3 regions of the Streptomyces sp. NPDC005393 genome follow, and region 1 is predicted to be linked to each of the others. Evidence: predicted binding sites of a transcription regulator. Region 1 holds the regulator's gene; each other region holds the start of a gene.
What was found. Region 1 encodes HrcA, which represses chaperone genes, less so after heat shock. Its sites were predicted from a motif close to TTNGCACTCNGNNNNNCNGAGTGCNAA; they were not measured.
Positions count from the first base shown of each region.

Region 2: a site for HrcA is predicted at 2,466-2,492, ahead of groES (co-chaperone GroES). Genes of this name have one in related genera too.
Region 3: a site for HrcA is predicted at 1,931-1,957, ahead of groL (chaperonin GroEL). Genes of this name have one in related genera too.

Region 1 covers NZ_JBEXFG010000004.1:192,924-197,206, forward strand. The annotation lists gene hemW (radical SAM family heme chaperone HemW) at 1-500, shown strand, start outside; gene ABZS71_RS06800 (DUF3097 domain-containing protein) at 497-1,318, opposite strand; gene ABZS71_RS06805 (MBL fold metallo-hydrolase) at 1,342-2,064, opposite strand; gene hrcA (heat-inducible transcriptional repressor HrcA) at 2,241-3,257, shown strand; gene dnaJ (molecular chaperone DnaJ) at 3,258-4,283, shown strand, end outside.
Region 2 covers NZ_JBEXFG010000013.1:16-4,298, forward strand. The annotation lists gene ABZS71_RS13840 (methyltransferase domain-containing protein) at 84-1,271, opposite strand; gene ABZS71_RS13845 (polysaccharide deacetylase family protein) at 1,349-2,434, shown strand; gene groES (co-chaperone GroES) at 2,641-2,949, shown strand; gene groL (chaperonin GroEL) at 3,044-4,283, shown strand, end outside.
Region 3 covers NZ_JBEXFG010000025.1:18,260-22,542, reverse strand. The annotation lists gene groL (chaperonin GroEL) at 180-1,805, opposite strand; gene ABZS71_RS21130 (cold-shock protein) at 2,168-2,374, opposite strand; gene ABZS71_RS21125 (MoaD/ThiS family protein) at 2,783-3,061, opposite strand; gene thrC (threonine synthase) at 3,058-4,283, opposite strand, start outside.

The DNA of each region.
Region 1 (4,283 bases):
TGCCGATGACCGATGACGATGTGCATGCGGACCGGTATCTGATCGCCGAGGAGATGCTGTCGGCGGCGGGGTTCGAGTGGTACGAAGTCTCCAACTGGGCGACGTCGGCCCAGGGCCGGTGCCGCCATAACGAGCTGTACTGGCGCGGCGCCGACTGGTGGGGCGCCGGACCCGGCGCGCACAGCCATGTGGGCGGCGTGCGGTGGTGGAACGTGAAGCACCCCGGGGCGTACGCGCAGGCGCTGAGCGAGGGCCGGTCGCCCGGGGCGGGCCGGGAGGTGCTGGCCGACGAGGAGCGTCGGGTGGAGCGGATTCTGCTGGAGCTGCGGCTGGCCGAGGGGTGCCCGCTGGCGCTGCTGCGCCCGGCCGGGGCGCGGGCCGCGGCGCGGGCGCTGGAGGACGGGCTGCTGGAGCCGGAGCCGTACGAGAAGGGGCGGGCGGTGCTCACGCTGCGGGGGCGGCTGCTGGCGGACGCCGTGGTCAGGGATCTGGTCGACTAGGGCCCCTGGACCGTCACGAAGTCGATCAGGTGCTCCACCCGCCCCAGCAGCTCCGGCTGGAGGTCCTTGTAGGTGTGGACCGAGGAGAGGATCCGCTGCCAGGCGGCGCCGGTGTTCTCGGGCCAGCCCAGGGCGCGGCAGACGCCCTTTTTCCAGTCCTGGCCGTGCGGCACGGTCGGCCAGGACTGGATGCCGACCGAGGACGGCTTCACGGCCTCCCAGACGTCGATGTAGGGGTGGCCGACGATCAGGACGTTCTCGTCGGTGACCTGTGCGGCGATACGGGACTCCTTGGAGCCGGTCACCAGATGGTCGACCAGGACGCCGAGCCGGGCGTCCGGGCCGGGGGAGAAGTCACGGACGATGGCGGGGAGGTCGTCGACGCCCTCCAGGTATTCCACGACGACGCCCTCGATCCGCAGATCGTCGCCCCAGACCCGCTCCACCAGCTCCGCGTCATGGCGCCCCTCGACGTAGATGCGCCCCGCGCGGGCGACCCTCGCGCGCGCTCCCGGGACGGCGATCGAGCCGGAGGCCGTGCGCCGGGGCGTGCTGGGGGCCGCCGTGCGCGGGCGTACAAGGGTGACGACGCGTCCCTCCAGGAGGAAGCCCCGGGGCTCCATGGGGAACACGCGGTGCTTGCCGAAGCGGTCCTCGAGGGTGACGGAGGGCCCCTGGGCGGTCTTCTCGCAGCGGATCACCGCACCGCAGAACCCGGTGGTGACCTCCTCGACGACGAGGTCCGGGTCGGCGGGGACCTCGGGGGCCGGCTGCTGCCGCTTCCAGGGCGGGGTCAGGTCCGGGTCGTACTGTCGCATCCGGATGACGATAGCGCGGGGTGTCAGTGAGACACGCCGAAGCGGGCGGCCAGTTCGTCGCGTTGGGCGCGGACGAACGCGGCGTCCACGACGGCGCCGTGGCCCGGGACGTACAGCGCGTCCTCGCCGCCGAGGGCGAGCAGCCGGTCGAGGGCGGCGGGCCAGTGGGTGGGGATCGCATCGTGCCCCGCCTGGGGCGGGCCCGACTCCTCGACCAGGTCGCCGCAGAAGACCACCTCGGGCCGGCCCGGGACCAGGACGGCCAGGTCATAGGCGGTATGGCCGGGGCCCACGTTCGCCAGGAGGACGGGGCGGCCGCCCAGGTCGAGGGTGAGCTCGCCGGAGACCCCATGGTGGGGGAGTACGAGGTGATCAGCGGCCTCGGTGGCGGCGTCCCGGTCCACGCCCTGCCGGATGGCGCTGTCGCGCAGCGGCTCCCTGTCGCGGCGCAGCAGCTCGTCGAGCCCGGCGGCCCCGTACACCTCGCAGCCCGCGAAGGCGGCGGTGCCGAGGACGTGGTCGAAATGCGGATGGGTCAGCGCGATGCGGGTGGGGCGGCGGCCGGAGAGCCGGGTGATCTGGCGACGGATCTCGGCGCCGTCGCGCAGCGTCGCGCCGGTGTCCACGACGAGGACGTCGGTCTCGCCGACGATCACGCCGGTCGTCTCGTCCCAGCCCGGCATCCGGCGGCGGGCGACACCGGGTGCGAGCTGTTCCCAGCCCGCCTCTTCCCAATACGTCTCCATACCGAGACGCTAGCTCTCGGGGCGATAGCGTGGCGGGTCGGGCAGGAGCCGCCACACGGCGGCTCTTGCCCATGCCACCGGCCCCCGCCGTACACTGGCTAGGGGGTTCTGGCACTCGTGACCTTTGAGTGCCAGGGGGACGACCTGATGAGACCGCTGGACTGGAGGTGCGCGGGGTGCTCAGCGAACGCAGGCTCGAAGTGCTGCGTGCCATTGTCCAGGACTATGTCGGGACGGAGGAGCCGGTCGGCTCCAAGGCGCTCACCGAGCGGCACCGGCTGGGGGTCTCCCCGGCCACGGTGCGTAACGACATGGCCGCGCTGGAGGACGAGGGCTTCATCGCCCAGCCGCATACGAGCGCCGGGCGGATCCCCACGGACAAGGGCTACCGGCTCTTCGTGGACAAGCTGGCCGGAGTGAAGCCGCTGTCCACTCCGGAGCGCCGGGCCATTCAGAATTTCCTGGACGGCGCCGTCGACCTCGACGATGTGGTGGGGCGCACGGTCCGGCTGCTGGCGCAGCTGACCCGGCAGGTCGCGGTGGTGCAGTACCCGTCGCTGACGCGTTCGACGGTGCGCCATGTGGAGCTGCTGCCGCTGGCCACGGCCCGGGTGATGCTGGTGCTGATCACCGACACCGGGCGGGTCGAGCAGCGCATGGTGGACTGCCCGACTCCGGTGAGCGAGGAGTCGCTCGCGGATCTGCGGGCCCGGCTCAACAGCCGGGTCGTGGGGCGGCGGTTCGCGGATGTGCCGCAGTTGGTGCAGGATCTTCCGGAGTCCTTCGAACAGGAGGACCGGGGGACGGTCTCGACCGTACTGGCGACCTTGCTCGAGACGCTTGTCGAGGAGACCGAGGAGCGGCTGATGATCGGCGGCACCGCGAACCTCACGCGTTTCGTGCATGATTTCCCCCTGACGATCCGGCCCGTTCTGGAGGCACTTGAGGAGCAGGTCGTCCTTCTCAAGCTGCTCGGTGAGGCCAAGGACTCGGGTATGACCGTGCGAATCGGGCATGAGAATGTTCACGAGGGGCTCACCGCCACCTCGGTCGTCGCGGTCGGCTACGGTTCGGGCGACGAGGCGGTCGCCAAACTCGGCGTGGTCGGACCGACCCGCATGGACTACCCCGGAACGATGGGAGCGGTACGCGCAGTGGCACGTTACGTCGGACAGATCCTGGCGGAGTCGTAAGTGGCGACGGACTACTACGCAGTCCTGGGCGTGCGGCGTGATGCCTCGCAGGACGAGATCAAGAAGGCATTCCGCCGGCTCGCACGCGAGCTGCACCCGGATGTGAACCCGGACCCGAAGACCCAGGAGCGGTTCAAGGAGATCAACGCCGCTTACGAGGTCTTGTCGGACCCGCAGAAGAAGCAGGTCTACGACCTGGGCGGGGACCCGATGTCGGGCGCGGCCGGAGGCGGCGGGGCCGGTGGCTTCGGCGCGGGCTTCGGCAACTTCTCCGACATCATGGACGCCTTCTTCGGCACCGCGTCGCAGCGCGGCCCGCGGTCCAGGACCCGGCGCGGCCAGGACGCGATGATCCGTCTCGATGTGGAGCTCAGCGAGGCCGCGTTCGGGACGACGAAGGACATCCAGGTCGACACCGCCGTCGTCTGCACCACGTGCAGCGGCGAGGGCGCGGCGCCGGGCACCTCGGCGCAGACCTGCGACATGTGCCGTGGCCGCGGTGAGGTCTCGCAGGTGACGCGGTCCTTCCTGGGCCAGGTCATGACCTCGCGGCCGTGTCCGCAGTGCCAGGGCTTCGGCACCGTGGTGCCGACCCCGTGCCCGGAGTGCGCGGGCGACGGGCGGATCCGTTCGCGGCGCACGCTGACGGTGAAGATCCCGGCCGGTGTGGACAACGGCACCCGGATCCAGCTGGCGGGCGAGGGCGAGGTCGGCCCGGGTGGCGGCCCGGCGGGCGACCTGTATGTGGAGATCCACGAGGTGCCGCACGCGGTCTTCCAGCGGCGCGGCGACGATATGCACTGCACGGTGACCATCCCGATGACGGCGGCGGCGCTGGGCACCAAGGTGCCGCTGGAGACGCTGGACGGGCTGGAGGAGGTCGACATCCGGCCCGGCACCCAGTCCGGCCAGTCGATCCCGCTGCACCAGCGGGGCGTCACCCATCTGCGCGGCGGCGGCCGAGGCGATCTGATCGTGCATGTCGAGGTGATGACCCCGACCAAGCTCGACCCGGAGCAGGAGGAG
Region 2 (4,283 bases), on a different contig from region 1:
CGTACAAAGCCACCATCAGCATCGCCATGCTCACGAGCGGCCCTTGACACCCCCAGCCCCGCCCTAACTGAACGGCGTTGGGTCTAGACCCGCGCCGGGTGACCCAGGAGCATCGTGGGAGAGCCTTCCGATCGGGTGAGCAGGATCGTGCAGGCGTTCACCCCTTCGAGGCGGAGCTTCTTGCGGAGCTGTTCCGGCTCGACGGCCGAGCCGCGCTTCTTGATGGTGGCGATGCCGACCTCCCGCTCGCGCAGCAGGGCCTTGAGCTTCTTCAGGTTGAAGGGCAGGACGTCGGTGATCTCGTATGCCGTGGCGTAGGGCGTCGGGCGCAGCTCGTCGGTCGTGATGTAGGCGATCGTGGGGTCGATGAGGCGGCCGCCGATGCGGGCGGCGACATCGGCGACGAGGTGGGCGCGGATGACGGCGCCGTCCGGTTCGTAGAGCCAGCGGCCGACCGGACCCGGGTCGGGGTCGGGGAGGCGGCAGGTGCCGAGGAGGGAGTGGCCGCCCGGCAGGAGGGTGGCGCGGCGCATCCCGGGGCGGGCCGTGCCGAACCACAGGACGGCCTCCTTCACATTGCCGTGGTCCGAGATCCACTCGGCCTCCGCGTCCGGTGGGATCGCCTCGTGCGGAATGCCCGGGGCGATCTTGAGGGCGGCGCGCGGGGTGGTGCGGGCGGCCTCGATGGCCCAGGACAGGGGCGGGGAGTACGCCTCGGGGTCGAAGACACGGCCACGGCCGCCGCGCCGGGCGGGGTCGACGAAGACGGCGTCGAAGGGGGCGGTGTCGATCTCGGTGACATCCGCGCAGCGGACCTCGATGAGGCCGGCCAGGCCCAGCGCCTCGGCGTTGGCGCGGGCGACGGCGCAGGTCAGCGGATCACGGTCGACGGCCAGGACCGAGATCCCGGCGCGCGCGAGCGCGATCGCGTCGCCGCCGATGCCACAGCACAGATCGGCGACCCGGCGGACGCCGAACTCCACGAACCGGGCGGCGCGGTAGTCGGCGACGGAGGTGCGGGTGGACTGCTCGACACCGTTCGGCGTGAAGTACATGCGGTACGCGTCCTCGGCACCGAATTTGGCCACCGCCCGCTGCCGCAGCTCGGCCTGGGTCAGGGCCGCCGAGACCAGCGCCGGCGGATGGTCGCGGCGCAGCCGGGTCGCGGTGGCGAGCTCATGCGCCGGGTCGTAATCGCGGAGCGCGGAGAGCAGTGACTGCCCCTCTTCGCCGAGCAGTGAGTCGAAGGCGTCAACGTCCACATGGCCCATTCTCCCCGCTCCGGCGAGCGCATTCGCACGTCTGGGGCGAGCGGTTTCGCGCTCCGCGGCCGAAGATCACTTATGTGATGATGATCAAGACTGGCTTTTCGAGGTGTCTGGTTCTCGCCGCCACGACGGCGATCATGCTCACCGGATGCGGCAGCCTCGGTACTCCCGAGCCGTACGCCAAGGCGGGCCGGGCGGCCGACGCGCCGCCCGCATCCTCCGCCCCCGCGTCGGAGTGGCGGCCGCAGTCGGGGCCGGAGCCCGGGCCGGAGCCCGGGCAGGAATCCGGGCAGGAGCCGGAGGGGCGGCCCCCGGCGCCGCCCGTGCCACCGCCCCCCCACGCGGGCGCGCAGCCGCCCCCGGACGCGGACGCGTCACCGCCCCCGGGCTCGATGCCCGGGTCCGCCCCGCCGCCGGCCTCCGATCCCCCCGGCTCGGCCCCGCCGTGGGTGCGCTCGGCGCCGATGGGCGACCCGGACGCGTACCGCCGCTGGGGGCTCGACCGGCCGCTGGAGGTGCCGCCGCCCCCGCCCGCCGGCAAGCCGCTGCTCGGACCGCCGGGGCCGCAACGGGCGGCGGTGCCGCCGCTGGTGCGCCGGGTGCCCACCAACGACCGGGTGGTCTTCGTGACCATCGACGACGGCATCGAGAAGGACCCGCGCTTCGTGGAACAGGCCCGGGATCTCGGCCTGCCGTTCACCGCGTTCCTGACCGACAACGTGATCGGCGACCAGTACGGCTACTTCGACCAGCTCCGCCGACTCGGCAACCCGATGGAGAACCACACGCTCACCCATCCCAGCCTCGCCGGCATGAACTACGACGACCAGGTCCGGGAGATCTGCGGTCAGCAGGACATCCTCCGCAACCGCTTCGGCCGGCAGCCACGTCTCTTCCGCCCGCCCTACGGCGAGTACGACGAGACGACGCTGCACGCGGCGGCCTCCTGCGGGATCCAGACGGTGGTGCTGTGGCGCGCCGAGATGGAGACCCACGGGCTGGCGTACCGCTCCGGCGGGGAGCTGCGGCCGGGGGACATCATCCTCGCGCACTTCCGGGGCCCGGAGCAGCTGGAGGGGCAGTCCATGACCGACATGATCACTTCGCTGGTGCGTGCGATCCAGGCACAGGGGTTCACCATCGGCCGGCTGGAGGACTACGTATGACGCCGACCCGCGCGGCTCGCCACCTCGTCCCTTGGCACTCTGGTTGACTGAGTGCTAACCGCGTCATAATGTCGGGGCTGGCACTCGGGAGCACCGAGTGCCAGAGATACAGCGACGGGCAGGTCCGGCACCCGCGACGACGGATCCACCTGGTCGCCACCTCAGACAGTTAACCCCGTGAGATCTCCGAAGGGGGAGGTCGGATCGTGACGACCACCAGCTCCAAGGTTGCCATCAAGCCGCTTGAGGACCGCATTGTGGTCCAGCCGCTCGACGCCGAGCAGACCACGGCTTCGGGCCTGGTCATTCCGGACACCGCCAAGGAGAAGCCCCAGGAGGGCGTCGTCCTGGCCGTGGGCCCGGGCCGCTTCGAGGACGGCAAGCGTCTTCCGCTCGACGTCTCCGTCGGTGACGTCGTGCTGTACAGCAAGTACGGCGGCACCGAGGTGAAGTACAACGGCGAGGAGTACCTCGTCCTCTCGGCTCGCGACGTCCTCGCGATCATCGAGAAGTAATCACCGAAGTTTTGCCTATGAGCCGCGCCCCGGTGCCCGTGTCACAGATACCCGGGGTCGGGGCGCGGTTCGTTTGAGAGGACATACGCAACCCATGGCGAAGATCCTGAAGTTCGACGAGGACGCCCGTCGCGCCCTTGAGCGCGGCGTCAACAAGCTTGCGGACACCGTCAAGGTGACGATCGGCCCCCGTGGCCGCAATGTCGTCATCGACAAGAAGTTCGGTGCTCCGACCATCACCAACGACGGTGTCACCATCGCCCGCGAGGTCGAGGTCGAGGACCCGTTCGAGAACATGGGCGCCCAGCTGGTGAAGGAGGTGGCGACCAAGACCAACGACATCGCTGGTGACGGCACCACCACCGCCACCGTGCTGGCCCAGGCGCTGGTCCGCGAGGGCCTGAAGAACGTGGCCGCGGGTGCCTCCCCGGCCGCCCTGAAGAAGGGCATCGACGCGGCCGTCAAGGCCGTCTCGGACGAGCTGCTGGCCACCGCCCGCCCGATCGACTCCAAGTCCGACATCGCCGCCGTGGCCGGGCTGTCCGCTCAGGACAAGCAGGTCGGCGAGCTGATCGCCGAGGCGATGGACAAGGTCGGCAAGGACGGTGTCATCACCGTCGAGGAGTCCAACACCTTCGGCCTGGAGCTCGACTTCACCGAGGGCATGTCCTTCGACAAGGGCTACCTCTCCCCGTACATGGTGACCGACCAGGAGCGTATGGAGGCCGTCCTCGACGACCCGTACATCCTGATCCACCAGGGCAAGATCGCCTCGATCCAGGACCTCCTGCCGCTGCTGGAGAAGATCATCCAGGCCGGCGCCAGCAAGCCGCTGCTGATCATCGCCGAGGACGTGGAGGGCGAGGCCCTGTCCACCCTCGTCGTCAACAAGATCCGTGGCACCTTCAGCGCCGTCGCGGTGAAGGCCCCGGGCTTCGGCGACCGCCGTAAGGCGATGCTCGGCGACATCGCGGCCCTCACCGGCGCGACCGTCATCGCCGAGGAGGTCGGCCTCAAGCTCGACCAGGCCGACCTGGACGTGCTGGGCACCGCCCGCCGCGTGACCGTCACCAAGGACGACACCACCATCGTCGACGGTGGCGGCAAGCCCGGGGACGTCCAGGCGCGTATCAACCAGATCAAGGCCGAGATCGAGTCCACCGACTCCGACTGGGACCGCGAGAAGCTGCAGGAGCGGCTCGCGAAGCTGGCCGGCGGCGTGTGCGTGATCCGCGTGGGCGCGGCCACCGAGGTCGAGCTCAAGGAGAAGAAGCACCGTCTGGAGGACGCCATCTCCGCGACCCGCGCCGCGGTCGAGGAGGGCATCGTCTCCG
Region 3 (4,283 bases), on a different contig from region 1:
CGCCCTTGAGGCCGCCGCAGGTTGACGGCCGCCGCAGGTTGAGGCCCGCCACAAGCGCTGGGCAAAGCCGCAAGCGCTGGGCAAAGCGGACGCGCGCATAACGCCGTCGGGGCGGCACCCGTGAAGGGTGCCGCCCCGACGTCCTGGACGGTTCGACCGACCGGCGAATGATCCGCCGATCAGAAGTCCATGTCACCGCCCGGCATGCCGCCCGGAGCGCCCGCCGCGGCGGCCTTCTCCGGCTTGTCGGCGATGACGGCCTCGGTGGTCAGGAACAGCGCGGCGATCGACGCGGCGTTCTGCAGCGCGGAGCGCGTGACCTTGGCCGGGTCGATGATGCCCTCGGCGATCAGGTCGACGTACTCGCCGGTCGCGGCGTTGAGGCCGTGGCCCGGGGTCAGGTTGCGGACCTTCTCCACCACGACGCCGCCCTCGAGGCCGGCGTTGACCGCGATCTGCTTCAGCGGGGCCTCGAGCGCCAGACGCACGGCCTGGGCACCGGTGGCCTCGTCGCCCTCGAGCTCGAGCTTCTCGAACACGGAGACGGTCTGCAGCAGGGCGACGCCACCACCGGCGACGATGCCCTCCTCCACGGCGGCCTTGGCGTTGCGCACCGCGTCCTCGATGCGGTGCTTGCGCTCCTTGAGCTCGACCTCGGTCGCGGCACCGGCCTTGATGACGGCGACGCCGCCGGCCAGCTTCGCGAGGCGCTCCTGGAGCTTCTCGCGGTCGTAGTCCGAGTCCGAGGACTCGATCTCGGCGCGGATCTGGTTGACCCGGCCCTGCACCTGCTCGGGGTCGCCGGCGCCGTCCACGATGGTGGTCTCGTCCTTGGTGACGGTGACCTTGCGGGCGCGGCCGAGCAGGTCGATCGTCGCATTCTCCAGCTTGAGACCGACCTCCTCGGAGATGACGGTGCCACCGGTGAGGATGGCGATGTCGCCGAGCATGGCCTTACGGCGGTCACCGAAGCCCGGGGCCTTGACGGCGACGGACTTGAAGGTGCCACGGATCTTGTTGACGACCAGGGTCGCCAGGGCCTCGCCCTCGACGTCCTCGGCGATGATCAGCAGCGGCTTGCCCGACTGCATGACCTTCTCCAGCAGCGGAAGGAGGTCCTTCACGCTGGAGATCTTCGAGTTGACGATCAGGATGTACGGGTCGTCGAGCGACGCCTCCATACGCTCCATGTCCGTCGCGAAGTACGGGGAGATGTAGCCCTTGTCGAAGCGCATGCCCTCGGTGAGCTCGAGTTCGAGCCCGAAGGTCTGCGACTCCTCGACGGTGATGACACCTTCCTTGCCGACCTTGTCCATCGCCTCGGCGATGAGCTCGCCGATCTGGGTGTCGGCGGCGGAGATGGAGGCGGTGGAGGCGATCTGCTCCTTGGTCTCCACGTCCTTGGCCTGCTCGAGCAGCTGGGCGGAGACGGCCTCGACGGCCTTCTCGATGCCGCGCTTGAGAGCCATCGGGTTGGCGCCCGCGGCTACGTTGCGGAGGCCTTCCTTGACCAGCGCCTGGGCGAGGACGGTCGCGGTCGTCGTGCCGTCACCGGCGACGTCGTCCGTCTTCTTCGCGACCTCCTTGACCAGCTCGGCGCCGATCTTCTCGTACGGGTCCTCGAGCTCGATCTCCTTGGCGATGGACACACCATCGTTGGTGATCGTGGGGGCGCCCCACTTCTTCTCGAGGACGACGTTACGGCCCTTGGGGCCGAGGGTGACCTTGACGGCGTCGGCGAGCTGGTTCATCCCGCGCTCGAGGCCGCGCCGCGCCTCCTCGTCGAACGCGATGATCTTGGCCATGTGAAGTGGTCCTCCCAAGACGGGGTGGATTGCTCCGGACCGCGCTGGCGCCCGCGACGGACGGCCTGCCGGCCGTACGGTTCCTTGCCCCGTACTGCCGGGCGGGCCTCACCGACCCGGTCCTTCTGTCACTCTCAACGTCAGAGTGCTAACGCCAATGATTAGCACTCGACCCCTATGAGTGCAAGCGCCCGAAGGCGTCGTTGAGGGGTGGCGGTCGGGCGACGGGTGGGCGCAAGCGCCCGGTCAAGGGGGTACAGAAGGCAAGGGAGCGCAGGGCAGGGCGCGTACGCCGAAGGGCCCGTACCCCCAAGGGGGCACAGGCCCTTCGACACTTCAGTCAGCTGCCTCGCGTCGGCGCGTCAGCCTACGGCCACGCGGACCATGTCCGCCTGCGGGCCCTTCTGGCCCTGCGAGATCTCGAACTCGACCCGCTGGCCTTCCTCGAGGGTGCGGTAACCGTCCATCTGGATCGCGCTGTAGTGGACGAACACGTCCGCACCACCGTCGACCGCGATGAAGCCGTACCCCTTCTCCGCGTTGAACCACTTGACGGTGCCCTGAGCCATTCCTAACTCCCCTATTACTGGCCCTTGCGCAGGACCGCACTCCGCGGACCCGGGTCAGACCTCACCCTCCGGTCATGGAGGGTGTGCGCCGGAACGCGTCGACCGCCGCTGAATGTATCCGTCCCAACGCCCTCTGCAACAGGTCAATCGGACGAGAATTCTGGGCATGGCCGATCGGTAAAAAGTGAAGAATTCCCGTGAAGTTCGGGCAAGCCGGGCCGGGCATAGAGCACTAACCCGACAAATCGCGCTCACACTTTGCGCACAAGTTGACGAGTTCTCATATGCGGGTCCGACGGCGGGGCCATGGGAGAAGCGGGGCAACTGTATCGCGATTCCACACACGGAATCGCCCCGTCCGTTTCTCCCCGGACGGGGCGATTCCAAAGGTGAGGGGGTGATCGGAGGTCAGCAGCCGCCCGCGACCGCCGGGATGATCGAGACCCCGGCGCCGTCCGGCGTGGCCGTGCCCAGGCCGTCGGCGAACCGGACGTCGTCGTCGTTGACGTAGACGTTGACGAAGCGGCGCAGCTTGCCGGTGTCATCCAGGACGCGGGCCGAGATCCCCTGGTGGTTCTTCTCCAGGTCTTCCAGGACCTCGGCGAGGGTCGCGCCCTCGGCGCTGACCTCGGCCTGACCGCCGGTGTAGGTGCGCAGGATGGTCGGGATTCGGACGTTGACGCTCATACGAGGCCAGCCTCTCGGAACGAGTCAAGGGTGGGGCGGATGATGGCGGAGGGCCCGGTGGTGGGGGCCACCGCGTCGAGAGTCTTGAGGCCGTCACCGGTGTTGAGGACGACGGTGGTGAGGGTCGGGTCGAGGAGCCCGTCCTCGATCAGCTTCTTCGTCACGCCGACCGTCACCCCGCCCGCGGTCTCCGCGAAGATCCCCTCGGTGCGGGCCAGCAGCTTGATCGCGTCGACGATCTGCTCGTCGTTGACGTCCTCCACGGCGCCGCCGGTGCGGCGCGCGATGTCGAGGACGTACGGGCCGTCCGCCGGGTTGCCGATGGCGAGCGACTTGGCGATGGTCTGCGGCTTCTGCGGCCGTACGACGTCATGGCCCGCCTTGAAGGCGGCGGAGACCGGGGAGCAGCCCTCGGCCTGGGCGCCGAAGATCTTGTACGGCTTGTCCTCGACCAGACCGAGCGCGATGAGCTCCTTCAGCCCCTTGTCGATCTTGGTGAGCTGGGAGCCCGAGGCGATCGGGATGACGATCTGGTCCGGCAGCCGCCAGCCGAGCTGCTCGCAGATCTCGTACGCCAGGGTCTTGGACCCCTCGCCGTAGTACGGACGCAGGTTGACGTTGACGAAGCCCCAGCCCTCGCCCGCGGGGTCGCCGATCAGCTCGCTGCAGAAGCGGTTGACGTCGTCGTACGTGCCCTCGATGCCGACCAGTTCGCCGCCGTAGACGGCCGCCATCACGACCTTGCCCGCCTCCAGGTCGTGTGGGATGAAGACGCAGGAGCGGAATCCCGCACGGGCGGCCGCGGCGCCGACCGCGCCGGCGAGGTTGCCGGTGGAGGAGCAGGAGAGGGTGGTGAAGCCGAAGGCGCGGGCGGCCTGGACGGCGATGGCGACGACCCGGTCCTTGAAGGAGTGAGTGGGGTTGCCGGAGTCGTCCTTGATGTGCAGCTCGCCCGTGACACCGAGCTCACGGGCGAGGTTGTCGGCCTTGACCAGCTGGGTGAAGCCGGGGTTCAGACTGGGCGTGGCCGCGACGTCCGCCGGAACCGGCAGGAGGGGGGCGTAGCGCCAGATGTTGTCCGGACCGGTCTCGATCTGCCGGCGCAGCCCCTCCGGGTCGCCGCTCGGCAGGTCGTACGCGACCTCGAGCGGCCCGAAACACGCCTCGCACGCGAAGATCGGGCCGAGGTCGAAACGCTCACCGCACTCACGGCAGGACAGGG